DNA from 3 places in the Acuticoccus kandeliae genome. Region 2 is predicted to be linked to each of the others. Evidence: predicted binding sites of a transcription regulator. Region 2 holds the regulator's gene; each other region holds the start of a gene.

Region 1 (3,273 bases), on a different contig from region 2:
GCGGCCGGCCGATGGCGGCGCAGGCGCCGACGCCGTTTCCGGTCTCCGTCGCCAAGGGGGCGCTCCATTGCGGGGCCGGCTGCACGGTCGGCGACATCCTCGCCGAGATCCTGATGTTCCTGGTGCCGTCGATCGCGCTGGCGTTCGGCTACCAGTCGCTCTTTTCGGAGCGGATCTTCGCCGTCTGGGTGTTCGACTTCATCCTCGCCTTCGGCTTTGGCATCGTCTTCCAGTATCTCGCGATCGTGCCGATGCGCGGGCTCGGCTTCGTCGAGGGGATCGTCGCGGCGCTGAAGGCGGACGCGCTGTCGCTGACGGCGTGGCAGGTCGGCATGTACGGCGTGATGGGGATCGCGCACTTCTGGCTGTTCGGCGCGGTCTTCGGCGTGCCGCTCGAGGCGTCCATGCCGGAATTCTGGTTCTTCATGCAGGTCGCGATGCTGGCGGGGCTCGCCACGAGCTACCCCGCCAACTGGTTCCTCCTGAAGGCCGGCATCAAGGAGGTGATGTAGCGGCGCGCCGAAGCGCGCCGCCGCGCGTCCTGCGGCTCACTTCGCCGCGAGGAATTCCGGCACGGAGAGGAGGAAGAACTCGTTGTTCATCGCCTCGTCGAGCTGGCGGCCCGAGGAGAAGGGCAGGTTGTTGTCGGTGCCGACGAGGATGTGCGTGTCGTCGATCTTCATGACGTCCTCGATCGTGAAGAACGGCACGGTGTAGGTCCCGCTCATGTCGCGGTCGGCGGCCGTGTCGAGGAGGGCGAGGCCGTTCGGATCGTCGATGTTCATGAGGTCGATGTGGCCGATGCGGCGCACGGTGCCGTCCTCGTGGACGTCGGCGGTGTCGATGAGGACGATGCGCTTGATCATCGCCGGGTTCGGGAAGCAGTCCGGCGTCGCCTCGCCTTCGCACTTCAGGCTCGGGTCGCCTTCGCCATTGTCACGCTCGATGACGAGGGCGCGGGTCTCGTCGATGAAGTTGAAGTCGCCGATCGCGGTGGCGCCGTCGGCGAGCGGGAACTTGATGACCTCGCCCGTCCACTCGGTGGTCTTCGGGTCGAAGGCCATGACGGTGAGGACCGGCTCGCCGGCCGCGCCCGTCTCGTCCATGAGCGGCTTCTCGAGCATCGCCCAGAGGAGGCCGGTGCCCGGCTGGAGCGCCATGCCCTCATAGCCACCGGAGCGGGCGACGCGGAAATCCTTGCCGGCGACGGCCGGGACGCGCACGGACGGGTTGTCCGGGCCCTTGAGGACCGCGCCGTCGAGGATCGTCGGGTAGACGCCGGTGACGACGCCGTCCTTGGTCGCGCGGATGATGTAGGGGCCGAACTCGTCGCCGATGAAGATCTCGTCGCCGACGATCTGGAGGCTCTCGGTGTCGAAATCGGAGCCGGTGAGGTAGCGCTCCTTCGTGCCTTCATAGGCGATGCGGAAGGGGACGACCTTGTTCGGGTCCTTCAGGAAGATGGTCTCCTTCACCGAGATGGCACCGTTCTCGAGGTCCGGCGTCAGCTTGTGGAAGAAGAGGAGCGTGTCGGGGCTGTTGGCCTTGGAGCCGAAGCCGTTGTCGGTCAGCGCGTAGATCGAGCCGTCCTCGGCGCGCTCCATCGCGAAGCCGGAGAAACCCTGGAGGGGCTGGCCGATGAAGGGGAAGAAGAGGCCCGTGCCGCGCTTGCCGTGGAAGGCGCCGACATCGCCCTCGACGCTCATCGGGGCGTCGATGCGGTTGTCGCCGCCGGCGAACTTGCCGCTGATCCAGGCGTCGGCCGGCGCATCGGCCGGGGGCGTGATCAGCGACAGGGCCGGGATGTAGGCGTGGCCGGCGAGGGTCGCCGGGAACACGGTTTCGTCCTGCGCGAGGGCAGGAGCCAGCATCAGCGCCGAAAGCGCCACCGCGAGACCGGTGTGACGAAGCATGGAAACTCTCCATTGCGTGATTGGTGCCGATGCCGGTAGCGGCTGCCATTGACGGGCCGATGACTGTTCTTTGACAGTTCGGCAAAGCCCCATATCTCTTGCATCTCGGCAGCCTCGGGAGGTCGTCATGCACGTGTTCATCGCCGGTGCGGGGCCGGTCGGTCTGAGCGCCGCGATCGCGCTCATCGGTCGTGGCCATCGTGTGACGATCGCGGACCGCGACCCCGGCATCACCGACGAGTCGCGCGCCGTCGCGGTGAACCACAACTCGCTGACCCTGCTTGCCCCATCCGGCGCCGCCCAGCGCATCCTGGAGACCGGGCAGCGCGTGCGGCGCGTGCGGATCATGCGCGACGGGGCGGTGCTGTCGCGCATCAAGGTGCCCGGCCAGGACCGGCGCTGGCCGACGATGGTGGCGCTGCCCCAGAGCGCGACCGAGGGCATCATGGCGGAGGTGCTGGCGCGGATCGGCGGCTCCGTCCGCTGGAACACGGAGCTGAAGACGATCACCCAGTCCGATCGCGGCGTCTCTGCCACCCTTGCCGACCGCGAGACGGGCGAGACCAGCGCGGTGGAGGCCGATTTCGCGCTCGGCGCAGAGGGCTCTCACAGCGCGACGCGCACCGCCCTCGGCATCGCCTTCGAGGGGCGCGTCCTCCCGAACGATTGGAGCCTCGCCGACATCACCTGCGACTGGCCCTACGAGGAGGACGCGTGCGCGGTTCTCGGCGAGAGGGGCGAGATCAACTTCTTCATCACGCTCGGCAACGGGCGCTTCCGCGCGATCGGCAACCATCCGGACGTGCTTGGCGTCGCGCGCGGCATGATGAATGTGCGCGAGGTCCATTGGGCGAACCCGTTCACCGTCAATCTGCGCGTCGCGGCGGCGATGGGGCGGGGGCGGATCGCGATCGCCGGGGACGCCGCGCACACCCATTCGCCGGTCGGCGGGCAAGGGATGAATCTCGGTATCGCCGACGCGTTCTCCTTCGCCGACGCCGCGGACGAGGGTGACCTCGCGCCTTATTTCGCCGCCCGCCCGCGCCATGCGCGGCGCATCGTCGGCGGCACCGACCGGGCCTATCGCCTCCTGTCGTCCACGTCGCCGGCGGCGCGCCTCGCGCGCGACACGCTGTTGCGCGGTGCCGGCGTCGTCACGCGTCTTTTGATTTAGGAGCCATTGGGGGCGGGCGCCGATTGCGCCATGTTAGGGAAAGAGGCGCTCAAGGAGATTGAGATGGTCGACGACGATCGACGCCCGAAGAAGGACGCACCCGAGCCGTCGACGCCCGCGAAGGACGCCCCGCCCGTGCCGGAGGATCCGGTGCTGACGGACGAGGAACTCGACGAGGCGTTGGAC
Region 2 (3,273 bases):
CTATACGATCGTCATCGTGACGCACTCGATGAGCCAGGCGCAGCGCGTGTCCGACCGCACCGCCTATTTCCACCTCGGCTATCTTGTCGAGGAAGGCCCGACTGAGAATATTTTCAACGATCCGCAAGAGAAGCGGACGAAGGACTATATCACCGGCGTTTTCGGCTGATCGTATCGTCGAGGCGCACGGACAATCTGGAGGATGACGTCCGTGACGGATAGTGTTCGCGACCGGCAGCGTGAGTTGCAGAGTCTTGCCGGTGAGATCGCAGAGATGGGCGGGCTCGCCGAGCGCCTCGTGATGGACAGCGTGATCGCGCTGACCCGGATCGACACCCAGCTCGCCCGCGCCGTGATCGCCGCCGATCAGCGTCTCGACGCCATGCAGCGCACGGTCGAGGCGCACGCGGTCGATCTGATCGCGGCGCACCGTCCGGTCGACAAGCCGCTGCGCGAGCTCGTGGCGGCGCTGCGCATCTCCTCCGACCTCGAACGGGTCGGGGACCTTGCGAAGAACAACGCCAAGCGCGTCCTCGCGATCGAGGGGCGGATCCATCCGACCCGCGTGGCGCTCGGCGTGGAGCACATGTCCGACATCGCGCTCGAGCAGCTGAAGGCCGTGCTCGACGCGTTCACGAGCCAGGACCTCTCCGCCGCCCTCGAAGTGCGCAATCGCGACGACGAGGTCGACGCCATCTACACGTCCATTTTCCGCGAGCTTCTGACCTACATGATGGAAGACCCGCGGAACATCACCTTCTGCACCCACCTCCTGTTCTGCGCGAAGAACATCGAGCGCATCGGCGACCACGCGACCAACATCGCCGAGAACATCCACTACCTCGTCACCGGCGAGCAGCCGGCCGAGGCACGGGTGAAGGCCGACACGTCCGCCTACCTGCCCGCCGACTTCACCAGCAAACCCCCTAGGAGTTCCTGATCGTGCCACGGGTCATGATCGTGGAGGATGAGGAACCCCTCATTCTCCTCCTGCGCTACAATCTCGAAGCCGACGGATATGATGTCGAGGCTTGCCGACGCGGCGACGAAGCCGAGCTGCGCCTCCTCGAAGAACTCCCGGACCTTCTGATTCTCGACTGGATGCTGCCGGGCCTCTCCGGCATCGAGCTGTGCCGCCGCATCCGCTCGCGGCCCCAGTCCGAGCACCTGCCGGTCGTCATGCTGACCGCGCGCGGCGAGGAGACGGAGCGCATCCGCGGCCTCGCGACCGGCGCGGACGATTATGTCGTGAAGCCGTTCTCGACGCCTGAGCTGATGGCGCGCGTGCGGGCGATCCTGCGCCGCTCGAAGCCGGAGGTGGTCTCCTCGATGCTGCGCGCGGGCGATATCGAGCTCGACCGAACGACGCACCGCGTCCGCCGCGCGACGCGCGAGGTCCATCTCGGCCCGACCGAGTTCCGCCTTCTGGAATTCCTGATGCAGTCCCCCGGCCGCGTCTTCTCGCGCGAGCAGCTTCTCGACGGGGTGTGGGGACGGGACGTCTATGTCGACGAGCGCACCGTCGACGTCCATATCGGCCGGCTGCGCAAGGCGATGAACCGCGGCAAGGCCCGCGACCCGATCCGCACGGTGCGCGGCGCCGGCTACGCCTTCAACGACCAGTTCGCGCGCTGAGGCGCGCGGGCCCGGCGGTCGCAGCCGGGGGAACGGGAGGCCGCCTCAGTGCGGCCTGTCCTTGCCCTTCTTGGCGACGCGCTGCGGGAACGCGAGATCAGCGTGCGCATTGCAATAGACGGCACCCGGCGTCGTCCGCGCGCCGCAAAAATGGAAGCGCGGATCGGACGGATCGCCGATCGGCCAGCGGCAATGGGAATGTCCGAGATCGAGCAGCGTGATCCCACCGCGCAGCGGCACGACCTCCGCGACCGGCTCGGGCTGGGGCGGGGCGATCATCGGCGGCGCCTCGCGCTCCACCACCTTCACCACGGTCGAGCCGACGGCCATGACGCGCGGCTGCGCGCCGGCGGGCTTCGGCCGCGCGACGTGGGGCGGGACGGACGGCGCCGGCGCGCTGACGGTGCGCTGGCGCGTCGGACGGGCCTTCGGCGTTTTGACGCGCCCAGACAGGCCCAGTCGATGGATCTTGCCGATCACCGCATTGCGGCTGACGCCGCCAAGGGTGGTCGCGATCTGGGAGGCCGAATGGCCTTCCGCCCAGAGTTTCCGCAGCACTTCGATTCGCTCGTCGGTCCAGCTCATCGGGCAACCCCCTTTGTCCACGGCCGATCCACAGGGACTCCACAGCCGCACGCCGACGATCGGCGCCAGGAAGCGCGGCAAACCGTGAGGAGTATGCGGGGCACGCGAAATCGTGCCTTGCTGACGCGAATCCTAGGAGATTTGACGAATCACCGTCTATGCCCTCGGACTCACGGACGACTCGAACCTTGCTTTTTCCCCAACCATCGGGAAGAAAGCCCGCTCGTTCCCGCCACATCAAAAGTTTCATGTGGAGAAGCGCGAAAGGCGCCGAAATGACCCTCAACAGCCTGTTCAAGAACTACAACCGCGTCGACATCTCCTTCGAGAAGGGGGAGGGCGTGTGGCTCGAGGGTTCGGACGGGCGACGATATCTCGACATGGGAGCCGGCATTGCGGTGACCGCGCTCGGGCACGCCCATCCCCATCTCGTCGAGACGCTGCGGGAGGCCGCGGGCAAGGTCTGGCACACGTCCAACCTCTACCGGATTCCGGAGCAGGAGCGGCTCGCCGAGCGGCTGTGCGCGGCGACCTTCGCCGACCGGGTCTTCTTCTGCAACTCGGGCGCCGAGGCGAACGAGGCGGCGATCAAGGCCGCGCGCCGCTATCATTATGTGAAGGGCGCGCCGAACCGGACCCGCATCATCACCGTCGAGGGCGCCTTCCACGGCCGCACGCTCGGCACGATCGCGGCCGGCGGCTCGCCCAAATATCTGGAAGGCTTCGGTGAGCCCCTCACCGGGTTCGATCAGGTGCCGTTCAACGACCTGAAGGCCGCCGAAGCGGCGATCGGGCCGGATACGGCCGCCATCATGGTCGAGCCGATCCAGGGCGAGGGCGGCATCCGCGTCATGGACCGGCAGGTCCTGAAGGGCCTGCGGGCGCTGTGCGACAAGCACGGCCTCTTGCTCGTCTTCGACGAGGTACAGACCGGTCTCGGCCGTCTCGGCACGCTCTTCGCCTATGAGAGCCTCGGCGTCACGCCGGATATCCTCGCCTCGGCGAAGGGTCTCGGCGGCGGCTTCCCGATCGGCGCGTGCCTTGCGACCGAGG
Region 3 (3,273 bases), on a different contig from region 2:
CTGGAGCTGGACGCGGGACAATCTGCGCAATGCGGACGGCCTCCACGCCTGGAAATATGTGCCGGGCCAGGGCGTCGTCGACCGGAACAACGCGACCGACGCCGACCTCATCATCGCCGCGATGCTGAGCCTTGCCGCCAAGCGCTGGAACCGGGGCGACTATCTCGCCTACGCCGCGCAGACGGCCGACTCGCTCGGCAAGTCCGTCCTCGTGAACCACAAGGGCCGCGTCGTGATGCTGCCGGGAAAGGTGGGCTTCATGCCCCCGTCGCAGCCGGACGGGCCGGTGGTGAACCTCTCCTACTATCATTTCGACATGATGCAGGTGGTGGCGGACCTTGCCCCGCAGCACCCCTGGGGCGCGGCGATCGAGACCGGCTGGTCCTTCTATCTGAGGGTGCTCCAGGCCTGGAATCCCAGCGACTGGACCTCGGTCGCAGACCCGGACCATCCCGTCCCCGCGCGCAACTTCCCGAAGCGCTCGTCCTATGACGCGATCCGCGCGCCCATCAACATCTTGTCGACGCCGTGGGCCGCGCGGCCGGATGTGCTGAAGATCATCGACGACCGCTTCAAGCAATATGGCGGCATCCCCGGCATCTTCGATCCGGGCCGCGGCGAGCGCGTCGGCCATATGCAGAATTCGGGCTACCGGCTGATCGCGGCCTCGGTTGCCTGCGTGGCCTCTGGTGAGGCGATCCCGATCGAGCTCCTCCAGTTCCGCCCGGAGACCTATTTCAGCTCCGCGCTCCATCTGATCGTGATCCACCAGCTCTACACCAAGCACCCGGAGTGCATCCGCTTCTGATGGATGCGCGCCCCGGCCGCGTCGGACCGGGGCGCTCCGCGCGGTGGAGCGGCGCTACTCGGGCACCATCTCGCCGGAGCCGCCGAACTCGGCGGGGAAGTCCTTCAGCTTGGGCAAGCCGTCCTTCATGGGCAGGACGGTCTCGGCGTAGTTCACGTGGACGCCGGGATGGAACGCGACGGTGGGCAGGATCGCGGCGTAGACATCGACGAGGTTGATCGTCGGATGGCCCGCCATCAGGTGGCCGCCGCACAGCGCGCACCACTTGCGGTCCGTGAACGCGGTCTTGCTGAAGACCTTGAGATGCTCCTCCCCCTTGACCACGCGGACCGTCTCGGGGGCCCACAAGGTAAATGCATTTACGGGACCGGCGGACCACTGCCGGCAACTCGTGCAATGACAATATCCCATCGCGACGGGGTCCCCCGTCACCTCGATCTTGACCGCGCCACAGAAGCAGGAGCCTTCGTGCGTATTCGCCATCATGTCCTCCCAGGATAAGGGCGCGAAAGGATAGCACGGACGGCGGCCATGATCCGGCCAGAGGGCGTCTGCGAGGCGGGCGTGTGCGCGAAGGGCGTCTCGGTCTATTGCGGGATCGTGAGCGCCCCGTCCGCGTCGAGGTGCCAGAAGGGGTTGTGCGCGACCTCCCAGACGTGGCCGTCGGGGTCTTCATAGTAGCCCGAATAGCCGCCCCAGAAGACCTTCTCGGGCCGCTTCAGCGGCCGCGCCCCGGCCGCGAGCGCGGCCTCGAAGGCGGCGTCCACCGCGGCGGCGTCGGGGAAATTCTGCGCGAGCGTCACCGCGCCGGTGCCGAGCGCGGCGTCCAGCCGCCCCTGGTCCTGCGCCAGATCGGCCTTGCCGAAGAGCGCGAGCGCCGAGCCCGCCATCCTGTAGAAGACCACGCTGTCGGTCTCGCCCGGCACCTCGACCCAGCCGAGCGCGCCGTAAAAGGCCCGCGCCCGCGCCATGTCCTCGACACCCAAGGTGATGAGCGTCACCCGTTGCGGAGTCATCTCCGTCCCTCCCTGCCGTCGCGCGCCGCACGGACGGCGCGGCACAAGGGACCACATAAAGGCCTCCGCCGATTTGTCGATCCCGGGCGCGGAGAGGCCCGCGCAGTATTGCCGCAGGATGAGAAAAGCCCATGCCCCAACCTGAAGAAATATACAATTCTCTCTTATATTTCAGATGCTTAACGGAAACCCCCGGTGTCATTTCACTGTCAAATATTAAAATTAGACGTATTCTGACCTTGGCATCCAGCCGAGGATTTTGCTGCTTCGCAGGAGTGTCGAATCTTGGAACCGATCAACAAGACAAAGCTTTCGGCCGACGAGTGGGATGAGCTGAACTTCCCCCGCCCCGAGGTCCAGGAATTTGACCGGGTCGTCGAGCGCGCCATCTCCCGGCGCGGCTTCCTCGGCGGCACTCTCGCCTTCGGCTCCGGCGCGCTCGTCATGGGCAGCGCCTTCGTGAAGGGCGGCACCGCCGAGGCCGCGCAGACCTCGCGCTTCGCCTTCGAGCAGATCGCCGCGCAGACCGATTCCACCATCCACGTTCCGGCCGGCTACAACTGGAAGGTCCTCGTGCGCTGCGGCGACCCGCTCTTCTCCGACGCGCCCGCGTTCGACCCGAAGGCCGGCATCCCCAACGCCGGCGCCGACCGCGTCTTCGGTGAGAACACCGACGGCATGGAGCTCTTCCTGGTCGACGGCCACGAGATCCTCGCCGTCAACAGCGAATACGTGAACAACGACATCAACCTGCCGCACACCGCCGACGGCACGCCGGCGACCGCGGAAGACGTCGAGCTCCTGCAGAAGCTCCAGGGCGTCGCCGTGATGGAGATCGCCGAGGGCGAGGACGGCTGGACCGTCGTCACCGACAGCCCGTTCAACCGCCGCATCACGCACCTCTCCCCGATGGCGATCGACGGCCCGGCCGCCGGCCATCCGCTGCTGCAGACCGAAGCCGACCCGACCGGCACGCAGTCGCTCGGCACCTTCAACAATTGCGGCGCGGGCCAGACCCCCTGGGGCACCTATCTGACCTGCGAAGAGAACTTCAACGGCTATTTCGGCGCGAACGGCGACCTGCCGTCCGACGAGACGGTCGCCAACGGCTACAAGCGCTACGGCATCAACGCCAAGGGCGCGGGCTACAACTATCATGCGTTCGACGCGCGCTTCGACGTGACGAAGAACCCGAACGAGCCGCACCGCGCGGGCTACATCGTCGAGATCGACCCGTCCGACCCGACCTCCACGCCGGTGAAGCGCACCGCGCTCGGCCGCATCAAGCACGAGAACGCCGCCGCGGCGATCGCGCCGGACGGCCGCGTCGTCGTCTATATGGGCGACGATGAGCGTGGCGAGTTCATCTACAAGTGGCTCTCACGCGACATCTATGTCCCGGGCGGCGACACCTCGACCCTCCTCACCGAGGGCCAGCTCTATGTCGCG

Evidence for each region. The regulator PhoB, encoded in region 2, activates phosphate uptake and scavenging genes when phosphate is short. The targets are predictions, from matches to a motif close to TGTCATNNANCTGTCAT.
Region 1: the regulator PhoB is predicted to act here: its motif matches at 1,973-1,989, upstream of DBV35_RS06375 (esterase-like activity of phytase family protein).
Region 3: the regulator PhoB is predicted to act here: its motif matches at 2,021-2,037, upstream of DBV35_RS25250 (PhoX family protein).

Annotation. Positions count from the first base shown of each region.
Region 1 is NZ_QBBV01000001.1:1,388,376-1,391,648, forward strand. It holds gene DBV35_RS06370 (DUF4396 domain-containing protein) at 1-512, shown strand, start outside; gene DBV35_RS06375 (esterase-like activity of phytase family protein) at 549-1,913, opposite strand; gene DBV35_RS06380 (FAD-dependent oxidoreductase) at 2,041-3,087, shown strand; gene DBV35_RS06385 (hypothetical protein) at 3,151-3,273, shown strand, end outside.
Region 2 is NZ_QBBV01000003.1:30,726-33,998, reverse strand. It holds gene pstB (phosphate ABC transporter ATP-binding protein PstB) at 1-169, shown strand, start outside; gene phoU (phosphate signaling complex protein PhoU) at 212-940, shown strand; gene phoB (phosphate regulon transcriptional regulator PhoB) at 943-1,635, shown strand; gene DBV35_RS19480 (GcrA family cell cycle regulator) at 1,681-2,301, opposite strand; gene DBV35_RS19475 (aspartate aminotransferase family protein) at 2,496-3,273, shown strand, end outside.
Region 3 is NZ_QBBV01000004.1:442,346-445,618, forward strand. It holds gene DBV35_RS25235 (family 8 glycosyl hydrolase) at 1-808, shown strand, start outside; gene DBV35_RS25240 (GFA family protein) at 863-1,291, opposite strand; gene DBV35_RS25245 (VOC family protein) at 1,396-1,824, opposite strand; gene DBV35_RS25250 (PhoX family protein) at 2,110-3,273, shown strand, end outside.